3 regions of the Paenibacillus sp. FSL R7-277 genome follow, and region 1 is predicted to be linked to each of the others. Evidence: predicted binding sites of a transcription regulator. Region 1 holds the regulator's gene; each other region holds the start of a gene.
The links. Region 1 encodes Rex, which represses fermentation and respiration genes when NADH is low (regulators of the CRP and FNR family bind a similar motif). Its sites were predicted from a motif close to TTGTGAAATATTTCACAA; they were not measured.
Positions count from the first base shown of each region.

Region 1 (3,284 bases):
AGCCGCCAGCCTCATCTCTTCGAACATATCCAGATTATTGTTACTTGCCGCTCCGTCTGTACCCAGGGAAACCTTAACCCCGGCTCGCAGCAGCTCAGGAACACGCGCAACCCCGCTGGCCAGCTTAAGGTTACTGCCGGGGTTATGCGACACGCCAACGTTATAGCGGGCCAGAATCCCAATCTCTTCATCATTCAGATGAACCCCGTGGGCAATGAGCGAAGGACGGGTGAACATCCCGAGCTTCTCCAGATGTGCGACCGGACGCAGTCCGTAGTCGGCCACGTTCTGCTCCACTTCATGGCGCGTCTCGGACATATGGGTGTGCATTGGCAAGTCCAGATCATGGGCAGCCTGCACAAACTTCATGAAAAACTCTGGAGGACAGGTGTACGGGGCGTGCGGTGAGAGCATGGTCGTAATTCTGCCGTCAGCCTTGCCGTGCCAGTTACGGGCAAAAGCAATCGCCTCAGCGAGCTTCGATTGCTGTACCTCTTCCGGGCACAGCCCAATTACGCCGCGCATCAGCACAGCACGAATACCGGACTGCTCGGTCACTTCCGCTACCCGGTCCATATGATCATACATATCGAGGAAGGTGGTTGTGCCGCCCTTCAGCATCTCCAGCACGGACAACGAGGTTCCCCAATATACATCATCACCAGTGAATTTCTCTTCCATCGGCCACATCTTCTCCTGCAGCCAAGTCTGAAGCACCATATCGTCGCCGTATCCGCGCAGCAGTGACATGGCCGTATGCCCATGGGTATTGACCAGACCCGGCATGAACAGCAGACGGCTGCCGTCTACGACCTGAGCGCCATCCTCCACTACCGGCTCAGCTTCACCTATGTAAGTAATCAGATCATTCTCCAGGGTCATATACCCGCTCAGAACCGGCTTGTCACTGCCCGGAACCAGAAAGTGCCCGTTCTTGATTATCGTGATTTTACTGCTCATCTTCAGCCTCATCCTTTCCATCATGCAAATAATAGGCCAAGCTCTGCAGATCTGTGGTGAAATCTGCGGCATGAATCCGGATATTGGCAGGCGTCTTGAGAATAACCGGTGCGAAGTTCAGAATCGCTTCGATACCGGAATCCACAAGAATATCAGCTACGTTCTGGGCTTCGCTGTCAGGCACGGTAATAATCCCGATCCGGATGCCCTGCGAGCGGATGGTACTGCTTAGCTCCTCCATCGGCTGCACAACCAGCGAGTTGATCTGCTGGCCCACCTTCGGCGGGTAGGCATCGAAGATTGCAGTAATCTTCATCGTATCCTTCAAGTAAGCGTTGTAGTTAGACAAGGCATGACCGAGGTTACCGGCTCCAACCAGTGCAACATTAATTTGCTGGTCAAGCTTCAGGATATGGCGGATCTTCTCAATCAGATAAGATACATCATAGCCGATGCCTTTTCTGCCAAAATCACCGAAATAAGCCAAATCCTTACGGATCTGGGCGGGATTTAGGTCAAGCTTCTGGCCCAGCTCCTGAGAAGAGACTGTGGAGATTTCACGTTTTTGGAGATCGTTCAGGAAACGCAGGTACACTGGCAGCCTGCGCACGACGGCCTCCGATATTTTATCCGATTTCATGTATTCTCCTCCTTAAAAGTTTTGTTAGCCTACACTTCATTCCGTACAATTATAGCAACCGTGCCCCGCCGCCTGCCGGAGTGGCAGGACAGGCGGGAACGGATCTTCAGGATAATCATGACTTATTAATAATAGCAATAGCAGATGAATTAGGAAACCCCGCCGTCATCCAGCCATTCGGCAATTCTCGGGACCATCTGCTCGGTGAGCATATGCTCCATCTTGGGACCGGGGAGCGAGTACAGAAAGTACTTTCCGTAATGCGATTCAATCACTCTGGTATCGTACACAATTACGATGCCCCGGTCCTGCGCCGTGCGGACCAGCCGCCCGAAGCCCTGCTTGAAGCGGATGACAGCCTGCGGCACGGACAGCTTCATGAACGGATTCTTCTTCTGTGCCTGAAGCAGCTCTGACTTCGCTTCTGCCAGCGGGTGATTCGGCGGCTGGAACGGCAGTCTGACAATCGCCAGGCAGGTCAATGCTTCTCCCGGGATATCCACCCCTTCCCAGAAGCTGCTGGTACCCAGCAAGACCGAAGCCGGGCTGTCCTGGAAGCGGCGGATCAGCTTGCTCCGGCTGCCGCCTTCCACACCTTGTCCGAGTACCGCGATATCCTGTGAGGCAAGTGCCTCCTTCAGCGGTTCATACACCTGGCGCAGCATCTTGTAGGAGGTGAACAGCACCAGCATCCGCCCCCGTGTTGTTACAGCTGTCTCAGCAAGGGAGTGCACGAGGGTGTCCACAAAGCGGGCATCCCCAATACTCCCCTTGACGCTCGGGAAGTCCCGCGGAATGACCAGGAGAGCCTGCTCACGATACTTGAATGGCGACGGAAGCAGTGCAGTCATCAGACGCCGCTGCTCTGCAGCCTCGCCAAGACCCAGGTTATCAATCATGAACTGGAAGGATTTATCCACGGATAAGGTGGCCGAGGTCAGGATAATGCTCTTCTTCTTATCGAAGAACAGCTCCCTGAGCTGGGTGCTGACATCTACAGGAACAGCATACATTTGCAGCGACTTGCCCTTATAATTACCGCTTCCCTCCAGCCAATACACGATATTCTCATCGTTCAGACTCATGAAGAAGCGGATCTGCTCTCTAATGGATGCCAGATCCTTGAATAACCCGCCGATATCGGTCACAAGACTGTCTGAGGAGGATTGGCTGTCCGTGTCACGCATCTCACTGAGCATTTTGTCGCCCTTGCGGATGATATCGCTCAGACTGAGGTTCAGTGTATTCTCAAGGGCAGCCAGCTCCTCCCAATCCTTCGGCTTCTTGCCCGGCTGCAGGCGTGCCACCAGCTGGCCTGCTTCACCGGCCCCGGCATCGCTGCGCTCAGGCAGCAGGCTGAAGAGCCGGTCGCTGAGCGCATCCCAGGACTCCTTCACCGTCAGCAGATCGGGATAGATCCGGTCGATCACGCCGCTCCATTCGGAAGCCTGCTCACTGCCCGAAGACTGCAGACTCTGACGGAGGGCAGGCAGCTGCCCGCTCCGGCTATCTTTATAGAGTCGGGTGAGGGTATGGGCGAATGTGAAATATTTCATCTGCATGCCAAGATGCTTGCCGGCAATATCCTCCAGATGATGGGCTTCATCAATCACAAGATGGTCGTACGCCGGAAGAAGCTGATGCCCGGCTTTGACATCTGCGAACAGCTTGGAGTGATTGGTGA
Region 1 covers NZ_ASPX01000064.1:32,798-36,081, forward strand. The annotation lists gene C173_RS18485 (amidohydrolase) at 1-960, opposite strand, end outside; gene C173_RS18490 (redox-sensing transcriptional repressor Rex) at 950-1,600, opposite strand; gene dinG (ATP-dependent DNA helicase DinG) at 1,750-3,284, opposite strand, start outside.

Region 2 (3,284 bases), on a different contig from region 1:
TCTGTAGTCATAAGTCCGAATACAGTCCATGGCTGACGCCCGATCTCTGTCATAATCCAGCCGGCCGTGTTGGCAATCGGCGGAAGCAGCAGTCCCCAGAACATGAAGCGCATGAACCAGGTATTGGGTCTGTCCATCTTTTTACGCCACATCAGGTAGATCGCGTATACCCCAAACAGTATCATCAGCGAGCCTGCAGCCACCATGATCCGAAAGCTCCAGAAGGTTGTTTTGACCGGCGGAATATAATCTCCTGGCCCATAGGCCACTTCATACTCCTGCTGCAGCTCCAGCATCCCCTTCACTTCACCGGAGAATTTACTGTAGGACAGGAAGCTCAGCAGATACGGAACCTGAACTTCATTGCTGTTGGTCTGGTTCTTCACATCGATATTGGCAAACACCGTCCAAGGTGCCGGGTCGCCGCTCTCGCCCCACAGCGCTTCGGATGCGGCCATCTTCATTGGCTGTGTCTCTACCAGATATTGAGCCTGTGCATGTCCTGCAACCGCAACGCCGAAGGAAGAGATAACCCCTACAATTGCTGCAATCTCGAATGATTTTCGGAAAAAGGCAACGTCCTGCTTCTTAAGCAATTTGTATGCACTGATCCCTGTTACCAGGAAGGCGCCTGTAGCGTAAGCGGCAAGCACTGTATGCGGAAATTCCACCAGCAGCTGGCCGTTTGTAATCAGTGCGAAGATGTCATTCATCTCAGCACGGCCATTGTTCATCTGGAAGCCGACCGGATGCTGCATGAACGAGTTAGCCAGCAGAATCCAGAATGCCGACAGCATCGTTCCGAAGGCGACCAGCCAGATGGATAACAGATGAATCCGCTTGGATACCTTATCCCAGCCGAAGATCCAGATTCCGATGAACGTGGACTCCAGGAAGAAGGCCAACAAGGCTTCAATCGCAAGCGGAGCCCCGAACACATCACCGACGAAGCGCGAATAATCCGACCAGTTCATCCCGAACTGGAACTCCTGCAAGATCCCTGTTACTACACCTACTGCGAAGTTAATCAGGAATAGCTTCCCCCAGAATTGCGCCATTCTTTTGTACTCTTCATTGCCCTTTCTTACGTACATGGTCTCCATAATGGCAATTATGAGCGCAAGTCCGATCGATACTGGCACAAAGAAATAATGAAAAATTGTCGTCGACGCAAATTGTATACGCGACAGCAGTACTGTATCCATATTTCTCCCCTTCCTTCTCCCCATTTCGTTATGTCTATTTTGTCAAATTCCCATCACTCAAAGTGTGATAATTATCACATTATACGCCCCGTTTAGGCATAAAAAACAATAAATTTGTGACAAATATCACAATTTTGCATTTAAAAGCAAAAAAAATAAGACGGTTTCACCGTCTTGAAGATGTCCTGCATATATAGTTGTCTTGACTCATAAAGGTATTGGTCTAGGTAATGGAAATACCTTTCTTAAGCGATTTGAGATCGCCATTTGAATTAAGCAATTGCGGCAGCATCTTCATGCTACGAACCATTGGGGAATGACAGAGACGGCAGGAAGGCGCATGTTCAAATGCGAAATTATCCCTCATCCATCCATTGCAATCCTCATTGGTACAGGCCCAAATTGCGGTATTTTCTTCCGGTACTTCCTCCAAAGGCTTTTTCCGGTAGTTCATTGCCGTTCCTCCCTTCCTTTATGTTGCAAGCAAGTGATGATAAAAAAAGACCGTCCCAACTTTCACAAGCGGGGACGGTACCTTCTATTAATTACAGTTTTACAACGTTTTCGGCTTGTGGTCCGCGGTTGCCTTGAACAACGTTGAATTCAACGCGTTGGCCTTCGTCCAAAGTTTTGAAGCCGTCGCCAGTGATTGCGCTGAAGTGAACGAATACGTCGCTTCCGCCTTCAACTTCGATGAAACCGAATCCTTTTTCTGCGTTGAACCATTTAACTGTACCTGTTTGCATGTGTGTTACCTCCACAAATTTAAATTAATATGTTCTTTTTATCTTCAGACAAAGAAAAAATTCACACATTGAGAAAGGTTGTAGCTTTGGTTGACAGCCCTTTTCAATGCGAGAATAAGGTATCAATGTAAGAACAATTTCATGTTACCACACCTTAATAACAAAGGCAAGCTGTTCTATCCTAATTCCTCCGTTTTTTCCCTTATAAGGACTACTTCCCAATGTAAGGGCTACCAGTCATAATAAATTGTAATATTTATACCCATTGCTACCAATTACCCCATTTATTTATTCTTGAAACAGCCCCGCCCTCTTCTTTTTTTCCTGAAAAGGACGGCTTGAACTGTTTCCGTAATCGTGACTGCCTCATTATTATATACGGCCATTTCCAATTTTATTCCTCTGGCTTCTCAAGAAGCTGGACTGTGGTCTGCTTCACTTCACCATTGCGGTAGAAGGTAATCTTCAGCTTATCGCCGATCTTGGTATGATCGTACAGATATTTGCGCAGCGACAGCGTGGAGGTAATCGGCTTATCGTTGAACTTGGTAATCACATCGTTAAGCTGCAGACCCGCTTCCTTCGCCGGTCCCACAGCATCCAGAACCACAACCCCATCGGTCACTAGAGACGGAAGATTGAGCTCCTTACGCTGGTCATCGGCCAGCGGTACATAAGGATTATTCAGATCCACTGAATAGACGCCCAGGTATGAACGGGCTATCCGGCCTTTGGAGGTAAGCTCATTGGCTGTATCCACCACATGATTGGAGGGAATCGCAAAGCCCAGTCCCTCTACCCCCGTATCGGAGATCTTCATCGTATTGATACCAATCACCTTGCCATCCAGATCCACTAGTGCGCCCCCGCTGTTGCCCTCGTTAATGGCCGCATCCGTCTGGATCACTTCCTGCTCCCAATCGTACACGCCATCCTGGTTCAGTGACACCGGAATCGTCCGCTCTGTGTAGCTGACAATGCCGGAAGTCAGTGTATCTCCAAGCCCCAGCGGGTTGCCGATGGCAATGACAGTCTCACCCAGACGCAGCTTGGAGGAATCCCCGATCTCAGCAATCCGGTCGATTCCCTTGCCGTCAATGGAGAGCACAGCAATATCGCTCACCTTGTCGGCACCTACCAGCTCCGCCTTGTGTGTCACGCCGTCTACTGTAACCACTTCCAGCTTGCCGGCACCCTCAATGACATGATTATTCGTGATGATAAATGCCTTATTGTCATCCTTCTTATAGATAACTCCCGAGCCTAGCGCGGATTCATCGAGAATATTAAGTTCCTTATTGTCTTGTTTATGATTAATGATGCTCACTACCGC
Region 2 covers NZ_ASPX01000070.1:15,257-18,540, forward strand. The annotation lists gene C173_RS20820 (cytochrome ubiquinol oxidase subunit I) at 1-1,205, opposite strand, end outside; gene C173_RS20825 (cold-shock protein) at 1,429-1,659, opposite strand; gene C173_RS20830 (cold-shock protein) at 1,751-1,951, opposite strand; gene C173_RS20835 (S1C family serine protease) at 2,346-3,284, opposite strand, start outside.
Region 2: a site for Rex is predicted at 1,320-1,337, ahead of C173_RS20820 (cytochrome ubiquinol oxidase subunit I). Genes of this name have one in related genera too.

Region 3 (3,284 bases), on a different contig from region 1:
GTTCGGGTAATTTCTCGAATTGGTGCCTTTTTGTTAGTTTTGATTCTTTGTCACAGCACACCTCCCTCCAAAATTCTCCGCCGCAATGTTATATTAGTTGTAGTTATATGTAGTTATAGTTGCACAAAAGACAAGGAGACCCCATGAACATTAAAGTACTAATCGTTGAAGATGACCCGATGGTGGCGAAGTTTAACCGGCATTATCTGGAGCAGGTTCCGGGTTTTGAGTATGCGGGCTGGGCGGCGACAGGGGATGAAGCGAGAACTATGCTGGAGGAGCAGCAGGTAGATCTGGTGCTGCTGGATATTTATATGCCACGTGTAAGCGGGCTCCAGCTGCTCTCTGCTCTGCGGGAGCAGGGGAGCAAGGTGGATATCATTGTGATCTCCGCCGCCAGTGATAATGCGAGCATCCGCAAGGCACTGCAGAACGGGGCCGTGGATTATTTGATCAAGCCGTTCGAGTTTGCCCGGTTTCAGGCGGCACTGTCGGCGTATCGTGAAGATTATAAGCTGATGCACAAGGAGCATCTAAGCCAGGAGCAGCTGGATAAGCTGCTGCGGCATTCGCTCGGGACGGAAGAGGAGAAGTACGCTGCCCTGCCGCTGCCCAAAGGGCTTGCCGAAGGCACACTGGAGAGCATCTGGAGCACAATTAACCGGCTGGAGAGCCCGGTGTTCTCCACGGAGGATATCAGCAGTCATGCGCCCATCTCGCGGATCTCGGTCCGCAAATATCTGGCTTTTCTGACGGAGGCAGGTATTCTGGAAATGGAGCTTAGCTACGGGGCGGTAGGCAGGCCGGTGTATATGTATAAGGTGAGACCCGAAGGGTATGAGCTTATCCGTAAATATCTATAAGTGTTCTCTTAAAATAAAACGGAGTCAAGGTGTCCCGAGGCTGCCCCAGGCGTTCCATGACTCCATATAGCCGTCACATTAGCTGTGAAGGTTATTAAGCTATGCCATACATTAGCGGCGCAGAATCAATCGAAGGCCTGCTGCAGAGCCAGCGGACTGAACTCGTTAATGATTTTATAGGCTACCAGGTGCGGGTTGTTCATGTCATTGTCGTAGATAATCATGTGATGCTTGCCCTTCAAAATAATGTCGAACCGCTGCTTCCGGTCGGCCTGGACGATGGTAATGTAATAGCTGTACTTGTTCTCTGTGCTCACATTGCGGGCGGATTTCATCAGGCGGACGCTGGAGAAATCATCGTAGATCCGCTTAATCGCTTCCGGCTCAGTAAGCACAATATCCTTCTGTTCACCGGGAACAGAAGATAGGCGGGTAATTTCCAGAGCGGCGATATCTTCCAGATGGATGGTTCGGGTAACTACTCTTTTGAATGAAGTATAGCGGCTCGCGGTGTAGCTCATCAGGGAGACACCGGCTGCTGCCAGAACAGCACCGGCCAGCCAATATTTTTCGCTTTTTTCCATAGTTTCTGTTCCTCCTAGTGATACGGTTGTATAAGCTCCAATTATAAATCTATAAACACATTCAAGCAAATTCACTACCTTTATTTACTTTATCATTTCTTTAATTACTAAATATTCTTGTCAGGGATCCTTCAGGTTATGATGATTGTGAAAATATGCACAATAACAATTGGAGGAGAACTGAATGAACAGAAAGAGATGGGGAAGTCTGCTGGGCAAGGGGTTGCTGCTGGCAAGTCTGGTGGTATTGCCTGCATGTAACAGCACCAAAGGGGAGTCTACGGACATTGTTATTATCGGCGGCGGCGGCGCGGGAATGACTGCTGCCATTGAAGCGCATAATCAGGGAGCCAAAGTGATATTGATCGAAAAAATGCCTATGCTTGGAGGCAACACCGTCCGTGCGGAAGGCGGATTGAATGCGGCAGGAACACCTTATCAGGCAGCGGCTGGCATTACAGACAGTCCGGAGCTGCATTTCGAGGATACCATGAAGGGCGGCAAGAACCTGAACAACCCGGATCTGGTCAGAACACTTACGAACGGTGCGGCGGCTTCGGTGGAGTGGCTGAAGGAGAATGGAGCCGAGCTGTCTGAAGTGGGACGCGCAGGCGGGGCAAGCGTGAACCGGATTCACCGTCCGGCAGGCGGGGAAGCGGCAGGGAATTTCATCGTAGTCGCGCTGAAGAAGAAGCTGGAGGAGTACAAGATTGATGTGCGCCTGCGGACGACTGCCGATGAGATCGTCAAGAACAAGGACGGTGTGGTTACCGGAGTGAAGGTGACGGATAAGGATGGCAAGCAGTACACGATTAGTGCGAATTCCGTTATCCTGGCGGCTGGCGGTTTTGGAGCTAACATGGACATGATCAAGGGGTACCAGCCGAAGCTGGAAGGGTTCTCTACCACTAACCACCCGGGCGCAACCGGAGATGGTACAACGATGGCCGAGAAGATCGGTGCCAAGCTGGTAGACATGAAGGAGATTCAGATTCATCCGACCACCATTCCGAATCAAGGCGTGCTGATCACGGAAGGGGTACGGGGAGACGGTGCGATTCTGGTCAATAGCGAAGGCAAGCGATTCACGAATGAACTGCTGACCCGCGATGTCGTGTCCCAGAATATTCTGGCCCAATCCGGTAAAGTAGCTTACCTGATCTTCAATGATGAGCTGCGTGCGAACCTGAAGGCAACTGAGGTTTACTTTGGAATGGATCTGGTCAAAGAAGCGGCAACACCTGAAGAATTGGCGGCACAGATTGGTGTAGATGGCAAAGCGCTTGCGGATACACTGAAAACGTATAATGGCTTCGTTGCTTCCGGCAAGGATACAGAGTTTGAACGGCCGGATCTTAAGCTGTCTTTTGAAAAGGGTAAATATTATGCAATTCAGGTAACACCGGGAATTCACCATACCATGGGCGGAGTAGCGATTAACACCCAGGCTCAGGTGCTGGATACCAAGGATCAGGTCATTGCCGGGCTGTATGCTGCGGGCGAAGTAACCGGCGGAGTACACGGCGCGAACCGTCTGGGCGGTAATGCACTGGCGGACATCACTACCTTCGGGCGGATCGCAGCGGATGAAGCTGTGAAGGCACTTAAGAAATAGGAACTTTCAGAAGGAGGAATTATTCATGCACAAGTGGACAAAAACCTTGCTGTTCTCTGCCCTCGCGGCTGCAACAGTACTAACAGCTGGATGCTCATCATCTTCCGGCAAGTATGTGGACGGGACATATGATGGAACAGGCAAAGGGGTTAAGAGTGATATTAAAGTGGCGGTAGAGATCAAAGATGAGAAGATCGACGCCATTACCGTACAGGAGCATAA
Region 3 covers NZ_ASPX01000008.1:105,597-108,880, reverse strand. The annotation lists gene C173_RS03480 (response regulator) at 144-863, shown strand; gene C173_RS03475 (hypothetical protein) at 989-1,447, opposite strand; gene C173_RS03470 (flavocytochrome c) at 1,632-3,062, shown strand; gene C173_RS03465 (FMN-binding protein) at 3,088-3,284, shown strand, end outside.
Region 3: a site for Rex is predicted at 1,593-1,610, ahead of C173_RS03470 (flavocytochrome c). Genes of this name have one in related genera too.